2 regions of the Rhizobium sp. NXC14 genome follow, and region 2 is predicted to be linked to the other one. Evidence: predicted binding sites of a transcription regulator. Region 2 holds the regulator's gene; the other holds the start of a gene.
The links. Region 2 encodes LexA, which represses DNA repair genes until DNA is damaged. Its sites were predicted from a motif close to TGTTCNNNNTGTGTTCNG; they were not measured.
Positions count from the first base shown of each region.

Region 1: the regulator LexA is predicted to act here: its motif matches at 1,854-1,871, upstream of NXC14_RS04510 (PA0069 family radical SAM protein).

Region 1 is NZ_CP021030.1:923,006-927,201, forward strand. Features, by position in the region: gene NXC14_RS04505 (ribonuclease HII) at 1-459, opposite strand, end outside; gene NXC14_RS04510 (PA0069 family radical SAM protein) at 627-1,784, opposite strand; gene NXC14_RS04515 (glycosyltransferase family A protein) at 1,925-2,443, shown strand; gene NXC14_RS04520 (hypothetical protein) at 2,814-3,170, shown strand; gene moaB (molybdenum cofactor biosynthesis protein B) at 3,251-3,802, opposite strand; gene NXC14_RS04530 (4-(cytidine 5'-diphospho)-2-C-methyl-D-erythritol kinase) at 3,802-4,196, opposite strand, start outside.
Region 2 is NZ_CP021030.1:2,093,059-2,097,254, forward strand. Features, by position in the region: gene NXC14_RS10325 (ComEC/Rec2 family competence protein) at 1-1,505, shown strand, start outside; gene lexA (transcriptional repressor LexA) at 1,486-2,202, opposite strand; gene NXC14_RS10335 (VOC family protein) at 2,401-3,297, shown strand; gene kdsA (3-deoxy-8-phosphooctulonate synthase) at 3,294-4,139, shown strand.

The sequences.
Region 1 (4,196 bases), 1.2 Mb from region 2:
CGAGCGGGCGTCACCCTTGACCACGGCCTGTCCTGGGCAATCGAGGCCGGGCGGCACATCAAGCCCATCTGTCAGGACGTAGCTTGCGGGAATGGCGAGGCTGCAGATGGCGCGGCGCATCGCATCCAGGCTTGCCTTGCGTATGTCCGTTTCGTCGATCCGGGTCGAGCTGGAGGAGGCGATGGAAACCGTCGCGGTCGCCAGGATCTGCACGAAGAGTTCTTCGCGCCGCTGCGCCGAGAGCTGCTTGGAATCGTTGAGGCCTTCAGGGATGCGCTTCGGATCGAGGATGACCGCAGCGGCCACCACGGGCCCCGCCAGCGGCCCGCGGCCTGCCTCGTCGGCGCCGGCGACCGGCCAGTGGCCGGCCTTGCGGGCTTTGAGCTCAAGCTTGAAATCCGGCACGAGAGGGACCGTGTCGAAAAGCAGGGGAGAATCGGGTGGCGTGCGACGTTTCATGCGGCTGAACCTCGCACGCCAACCCGATTTCCCGCAAGTCCCCGGATCAGGGCGGCGGCCGGGGACGGTCCGGCGGATGGAGGCGGTCAGGGCCATCCGCGGAAATTGCGCTCGGGGCTCGAAAACAGGGCGGATTTTCTGAGCAGCCGATGCGCAAGCTTAAAAAATCAGAGCAGAGACAGCTGTACGCCGCTGCCATCCGGTGGCACGAACAGATCGTCGCGCAACGGCACGCTGCGGCGTGTCAGCTCGAAGCGTCTCGCCGCCATTTCGAAGCGCCGGGCGATCTGCCAGGCATAGGGACCGGCGCCCTTCATGCGCTTGCCGAATTCGGCGTCGTAATCCTTGCCGCCGCGCATCGAGCGCACCAGCGACATCACGTGCCGGTAACGATCGGGATAGTGCTGCAGCAACCAGTCGCGAAAGAGCGGGCTGACTTCAAGCGGCAGCCTGAGGATGACATAACTCGCCTCGGTCGCGCCGGCAGCCTTCGCCGATTCCAGAATGCGCTCCAATTCGTGGTCGTTCAGCGCCGGGATCAGCGGAGCGGCCATGACGGCAGTCTGAATCCCTGCCTCAGACAGCGCATGAATGGTCTCCAGCCGTCGCGGCGGCGTGGCGGCGCGCGGTTCCATCGCCCGGGCAAGCTTGCGGTCGAGCGTGGTGACCGAGATGCCGACGCGCACCAGGTTCTTGCCGGCCATCTCCTGCAGAATGTCGAGATCGCGCAGGATCATCGCCGACTTGGTGACGATCGACACCGGATGGTTCGCCTTGTTCAGCACCTCGAGGATGCCGCGCATAATGCGCCATTCCTTCTCGATCGGTTGATAGGGGTCGGTATTGGTGCCGATCGCGATCACCCTCACCTTGTACCCCGGCTTGGCGAGCTCCCGCTCCAAGAGCTTCGCCGCATCGGGCTTGGCGAAGAGCTTCGTCTCGAAATCGAGCCCCGCCGAAAGCCCCATATAGGCGTGCGTCGGGCGGGCGAAACAATAGATGCAGCCGTGCTCGCAGCCGCGATAGGGATTGATCGAGCGGTCGAAGGAAAGGTCCGGCGATTCATTGCGTGTAATCGCGGTGCGCGGCTTTTCGATCTGAACCACGGTCTTGAACGGTGGCAGTTCTTCCAGCGTCTGCCAACCGTCGTCGAAGGTCTCCCGCTGCAGCGCTTCGAACCGGCCTGTTGGGTTCAGTCCCGCTCCACGCCCGCGCCGCCGGTCAACCTCGACCCGAAGACCGGAGGACACGATCATCGCATCGGCAATATCTGCCGTATTGGCAGGCGCGAATGCGGCCTGCCCTGCCAGGGACTGCTCTCTCATCGGATTCTCCCGCAGCGGAAAGCCGTTGTCTCCGCCCGTTTGTGATGATTAAATTCCTATCGATAAAACGAGAACAATGCAAGAACAAAATACGCAAAACGGTGCTGGCAAAAAATTGTGCGGCGCATTATGAATAGTCGATGTTGACGGTTGTTCTCGAATGCCAGGATCAGGAATCCGAACTGGCGCAGACCTTATCGGTATTGGTGGCAGGCGCGGTGGAAGGGCTCGTCAGCGATGTGATCGTGCTCGATCACGGCTCGCGAGACGGCACCTCGCGGGTCGCCGACGCCGCCGGCTGCCGGTTCCATTCACAATGGGATATCAAGGACATCGTGCGCTCCGCCCGAGGCGAATGGCTGCTCTTTATCGAGCCGGGCGCCAGGCCGCAGGCCGGCTGGATCGATGAGATCGCCGAATATGTGGCGCTGAATAAGACACCAGCGCGCTTTGCCGCCTCGCGCGGCTATCGACGCCCGTTCTTCCAGCGTGTTGCCCGCGGTCGACCGCCGCTGGAGCTTGGCTTGTTGATGCCGAAGAACCTGGCGCTCGCCGCTGCCAGAAGCGGGATGCCTGTTGCCGACTTCGCCAAGGGCCAGAAGCCGCGCAAGCTTGCAAGTGAATTGATTCCTTCCTGGGTGGCGCGTGCCACGCGGTAGAATGCCCATCGCTGCATCGAGCCTGTCTGAGAGATTGTCCCTCTCCTAACCCTCTCCCCGTAAAAGCGGGGCGAGGGGACGTGCCCAGTGCAACGTCGAGATGGAGGAAGCCGGTGCGGCATATCCCCTTCGCCCGCAAGGGGGAAGGTGGCGGCAGCCGGATGGCTGGTCTCGTCGCAAGCGCGCTTTGGTGATTACGTCCCGCCATCGTGCAAAGATGGCGCCCAATCGGATTTCGCGCTATACTTCACCTATGGCGCCGCCGAAGCGCCGCGCTTCGCAACGGATGCCGTGGAATGCCGGTGAACGGCAGAACAGGTCGGCGAAAAATCTCCTCTTCTGCCGGGTTTCCGGCGAAAGGAGGTGCGTCATGCCAAGCGGTAGGATTTACCGCATGCGCGGTAGGATCTGCGGCGTACGCGGTAGGATCTACGGCCTGCTGGCCGTCATATTGCCGACATTGGTGATCGCGCATCCGAATTCGGCAGCATCGCAGACGATGCTCAGTTGCGCAGGCCGACCCGACGTCATCAGTTTCCTCGACAGGAATTTCGGTGAGAAGCTCACCGCCGTCGGCCTGATCAACCAAAACGCCGTTCTCGAGGTCTATGCCGCCAAAAGCGGCACCTGGACGCTCGTCGTCACGGATGTCCACGGCATAAGTTGCATTCTGCTGTCGGGTGATGGCTGGGATTCGATGCCGGCTCTGCCGGGCATTGCCACATAACACAGGCCAGCGCGTCGGCCTCGAAAGTCTAAATCAGGTTTTCGACGGCGCGACCGCGGCACTGTAACGGCAGCGCCAGTCTATTTCTTTGCGCCGCGTTTCAGATGCTCGTCCAGGCGCGGCATGATCTCGACGAAGTTGCAAGGCACGCTGCGATAGTCGAGCTGTGCTTTCAATATGCCGTCCCAGGCGTCCCGGCAGGCACCGGGCGAGCCGGGCAGGGCGAAGATGAAGGTGGAGTTGGCAACGCCCGCGGTGGCGCGCGACTGGATTGTCGCCGTGCCGATCTTGTCATAGGAGATACGGTGGAAGACAGCGGAAAAGCCATCCATGCGCTTTTCGAACAGCGGCTCCAGCGCCTCGGGCGTCACGTCTCGGCCGGTAAAGCCGGTGCCGCCCGTGGTGATAACGACATCGATCTCATCCCGCTCGGTCCAGGCTTTGACCTGAGCGGCGATTTTCTCCCGGTCATCGGGCACGATCGCCCGCTCGACCAGCATGTGGCCGGCCTCGGCGATCCGCACCGCCAGCGTATCGCCGGACTTGTCCGTCTCCGGCGTGCGCGTATCCGAGACGGTGAGGACGGCTATGCCGACGGCGATGAAGGGCCGTTTTTCGTCCAAACCTGCCATCACATGCCCCCCGAAACCGTTTCCGTCGCCTGGAAATACCAGTCGGGCCGCGCCTCGTGAAGAGCTGCCGTCGCATGGCGCGCGGCGGCCATATCGGCGAAGATCCCGAAGCAGGTGGCGCCGGAGCCGGACATGCGGGCAAGAAGAGCGCCCTCAGCCTGCAGCATCGCCGAGATCGCCGCGATTTCGGGCACGGCTTCGCGTGCCGGTGGCTCCAGGTCGTTGCGAGCCGCGCCGATCGCCGCAAGCCAGCCTTCGGTGTGTGCGAGCGTCAGGGGTGAATTGTTCTTTGCCGTGAGCCGGCGGAAAACCTCCGGCGTCGAAACCCCCTTCAGCGGGTTGGCCAGCACCATGGCAAAGGCCGGCAGATTGGGCACGGCTTCGATCTCCTCCC
Region 2 (4,196 bases):
CGCTGCGCCAGTCCGGCCTTGCCCATATCGTCGCGATCTCTGGCCTCAACATGGCGCTGTCGGCTGGCATCTTCTTCGTCGGCTTTCGGATGCTGCTCAGCCTCTTTCCCGGCGTCGCCCAAGCCTATCCGACAAAGAAGATCGCCGCTGCCGGCGCGCTCATCGCCGTCACCGCCTATTACCTGATCTCCGGTTTCGGGGTTTCGGCCGAGCGCGCCTTTATCATGATGGCCATCATGCTGATTGCCGTCTTCTTCGACCGGCCGTCGATCAGCCTGCGCAATGTCGTTCTCTCCGCGCTCATCATCATCGCCATTTCACCTTCGGAAGTATTGGGACCGAGCTTTCAGATGTCCTTTGCCGCCACATTGGCCTTGGTATCGGGCTATCAGTTGTGGAAGGACAGGCGTGTCCGCGAAAACGCTTTTCTGAAACTGCCGATCATGAGGCCGGTGGTTGCCGTCGCCGGTTTCTTCGGCGGCGTCTTCCTGACCTCGCTGATCGGCGGCTTTTCCACCGCATTGTTTTCGATTGAGCATTTTCATCGCCTGACGGCTTACGGCCTGCCGGCAAACCTTGCGACGATGCCGATTATCTCCTTCATCGTCATGCCGGCCGGATTGTTGGCGATGTTGCTCATGCTTTTCGGTTTGGACGCTCCGCTCTGGAAGGTCGTCGGATTCGGCCTCGATCTGGTGATTGCGGTTGCCAAGACGGTGTCCGGCTGGGGCGGTGATATCGGCATCGGCCGCTTGCCCGCCTGGTATTTCGCAGTGGCGGTGGCAGGCTTTCTGCTGCTGACGCTGCTGCGCACTCGGCTGCGCCACGTCGGCACCTCGATCATCGCCATCTCTACGCTCATCGTGCTGCTTCTGCCGGTTCCCCGGCCGCCGGATCTGCTGATTTCGGAGGATGGCAGTCTGGTTGCGGTCGTCGCGGCTGAGGCAATAGCTTCCAACCGTGAAAACCCGCCGGATTTCATATTCGACCAGTGGCAGAGAGCGCTGGTGCTGCCGACACATGATCCGCCGAAGATGCTGGATGGTCCGGCCATCCCGCCGGAAGGAGAAGGCCGCCGTGTCAGGCTTTCCCGCGATCAGCAGAACGAAGCGAGTGCGGCGATGCGGGCAGCCGCAGCAGGCGGTGAAGCAAACCGTTTTTCCTGCGTCAAGAAGGCTTGGTGCACATCAAGACTTGGCAATGGCCATATCGTCACCGTCATCGACAATGCCGCCTATCTCGGCCCGGCCTGCGATACGGCCGATATCGTCGTGACCTCGGTCCGTCTGCGTTTCAACAGCTGCCGTTCAGGTGGCACGCTTTTCACCGGCGAGACGCTGCGTAGGACCGGCTCGCTCGAATTGCGTTTCGCCGATGCCGGCCTGGAGGTCGCCACCGCATTCGATGCTTTGTCGCGACCATGGATGCGCCATCGCGCCTATGATTGGCGCAATGATCGTTTTACCGATTCCAGCCCATCCGGCGTCAGTGATAGCGACGGATGAGGCCGACGAGCTTGCCCTGCACCTTGACCCGGTCGGGCCCGAAGATGCGGGTCTCATAAGCCGGGTTGGCGGCCTCGAGCGCGATCGAGGCGCCCTTGCGGCGGAAACGCTTCAGCGTTGCTTCCTCGTCATCGACGAGGGCAACGACGATGTCGCCGGGACTGGCGGTACTGCCGTTGCGAATGATCACGGTGTCGCCGTCGAAGATGCCGGCGTCGATCATCGAATCGCCTTTGACCTCCAGCGCATAGTGCTCACCGGAGCCGAGCATATCTGAAGGAACGACGATATCGTGGGTGTTGTTCTGGATCGCCGAGATCGGAACGCCGGCGGCGATACGTCCCATGACCGGCACGGAGACGGAGTTGCCATTGTCGGCGACCGGCTTTGGCGCAGCGGGGGCGGCGACCGGCTGGGGCTTGCCGAGGCTGCCCTCGATGACGCTCGGCGAAAAACCGCGACGCTGAAGACTGGGGTTATAGGCCTCCGGAAGCTTGATCACCTCGAGCGCCCGGGCGCGGTTCGGTAGGCGGCGAATGAAGCCGCGTTCCTCAAGCGCCGTGATCAGGCGGTGAATGCCGGATTTCGAGGCGAGATCCAGGGCATCCTTCATTTCGTCGAAAGAGGGAGGAACGCCGGATTCCTTCATGCGCTCATGGATGAAAAGGAGAAGCTCCTGTTGTTTGCGCGTGAGCATCGACGTCAGACCCCGTGATTGAAACAAATCCAGAACGGACACTATATGTTCCATATGTGTTCCGCAAGTAGCTAAATTTCCGTAAAAGTTCACGTCAACTCGTGGAGATTTTTATTTTCATTTGCCGGATTGGCGCACATGTCTTGCATTGAGGGAGGTGCTGTCGCACATCTCTTGCCGGTTTCAGGAGGGATATTCATGAACGCGCATTCCGCCAGGTCGCACCCGCTGGATCATGTCGTGCTGCCCGTGGTCAATATCGATCTGGCGCGTGAGAGGCTTGGCAAGCTCGGTTTCACCGTCGCCGCCGATGCACGCCATCCCTTCGGAACGGAGAATGCCTGCGTCTTTTTCGCCGACAAGACCTATCTGGAGCCGCTTGGCGTGGCGAGTGTCGACGAGAGCGAGGCAGCGGCCCGCCAGGGCAACGTCTTCATCGCCCGCAATCGCGCCTTCCGTTTCCGCTGCGGCGAGGAGGGACTTTCTGCGCTGGCCTTCCTCAGCGAGGATGCCGACCTCGATCATAAGCGCTTCGTCAGCAACGGCGCGAGCGCCGGTGAGATGTTGCAGTTCAGCCGGCCGATGCGGATGCCGGACGGTTCGGAGAGCGTCGGCAGCTTTAAGCTGGCCTTTGCAGCTGATTTGCGCGCCCCCGATTTCTTTCTCTTTACTTGCCAGCGCATCAATTCGTTCCCTACAGATCGCGCCGCGCTGGAGACGCACGCCAATGGCGTGATCGGCATTGCCGAGATCGCACTTTGTGCACCGGACCCGGCGGCATTCGCCGCCTTCGTCGGGCTCGCGATTGGGCAGGCGGCGGTGGAGAAAACCGGTTTCGGCGTGAATATCGCGGCATCGAATGCAAAGATCAGCTTGATGACGCCGGAAGGGCTGGAGGCCTATTTCGAAACCGCTGTCTCATCAGCCGATCGCGGCCTGCGGGGGCGGGCAATCCTCTTCACCGTCATCGATCTTGCCGTGACAGAAGCGCATTTGGGTGCTAACGGGATCACATTCACACGCAAGAACAATCGCATTCTGGTGAAGCCCACGCCCGGGCAGGGTGCGCTCTTCGCCTTCGAGGAAACACGATGAGCACCGACACGAATTCCGAAGTCAGGATCGGCGAAGGCGAAGGCCAGGTGACTTTTTCCAATACTGGCCGCTTGTCGCTGATCGCCGGTCCATGCCAGATGGAGAGCCGGGATCACGCCTTCATGGTCGCCGGCACGCTGAAGGAGCTTTGCGGCAAGCTCGGCATTGGCCTCGTCTACAAGAGCTCCTTCGACAAGGCGAACCGTACCTCGCTCTCGGCTGAACGCGGCATCGGCCTGGAAAAGGGCATGGAGGTCTTTGCCGACCTCAAGAAGGAATTCGGCTTTCCCGTCATAACCGACGTCCATACGGCCGAGCAATGCGCCGAGGTGGCCAGGGTGGTCGATGTTCTGCAGATCCCGGCCTTCCTCTGCCGTCAGACCGACCTTCTGATCGCCGCCGCCAGAACCGGCCGCGCCGTCAATGTCAAGAAGGGCCAGTTCCTCGCCCCTTGGGATATGAAGAACGTTCTGAAGAAGCTCAACGCCAGCGGCAATCCGAATGTGCTCTTGTGCGAGCGCGGTGCCTCCTTCGGCTACAATACGCTGGTTTCCGACATGCGTTCGCTGCCGATCATGGCGGCGATGGGGGCTCCCGTCATTTTTGACGCCACCCATTCCGTGGCGCAGCCGGGCGGGCAGGGCGATTCCTCCGGCGGCCAGCGCGAGTTCGTGGAAACGCTGGCGCGCGCGGCAGTGGCGACGGGAATTGCCGGCGTCTTCGTCGAAACCCATCAGGATCCCGACAACGCACCGTCCGACGGGCCGAACATGGTCTATCTCAAGGACATGCCGCGACTGCTTGAGAAGTTGCTTGCCTTCGATGCGATCGCCAAGGCCTAACGTTCAACAGGCTGACATGATCGTGGTTTAGGCCACGATGCAATACCCCTTCGAAGG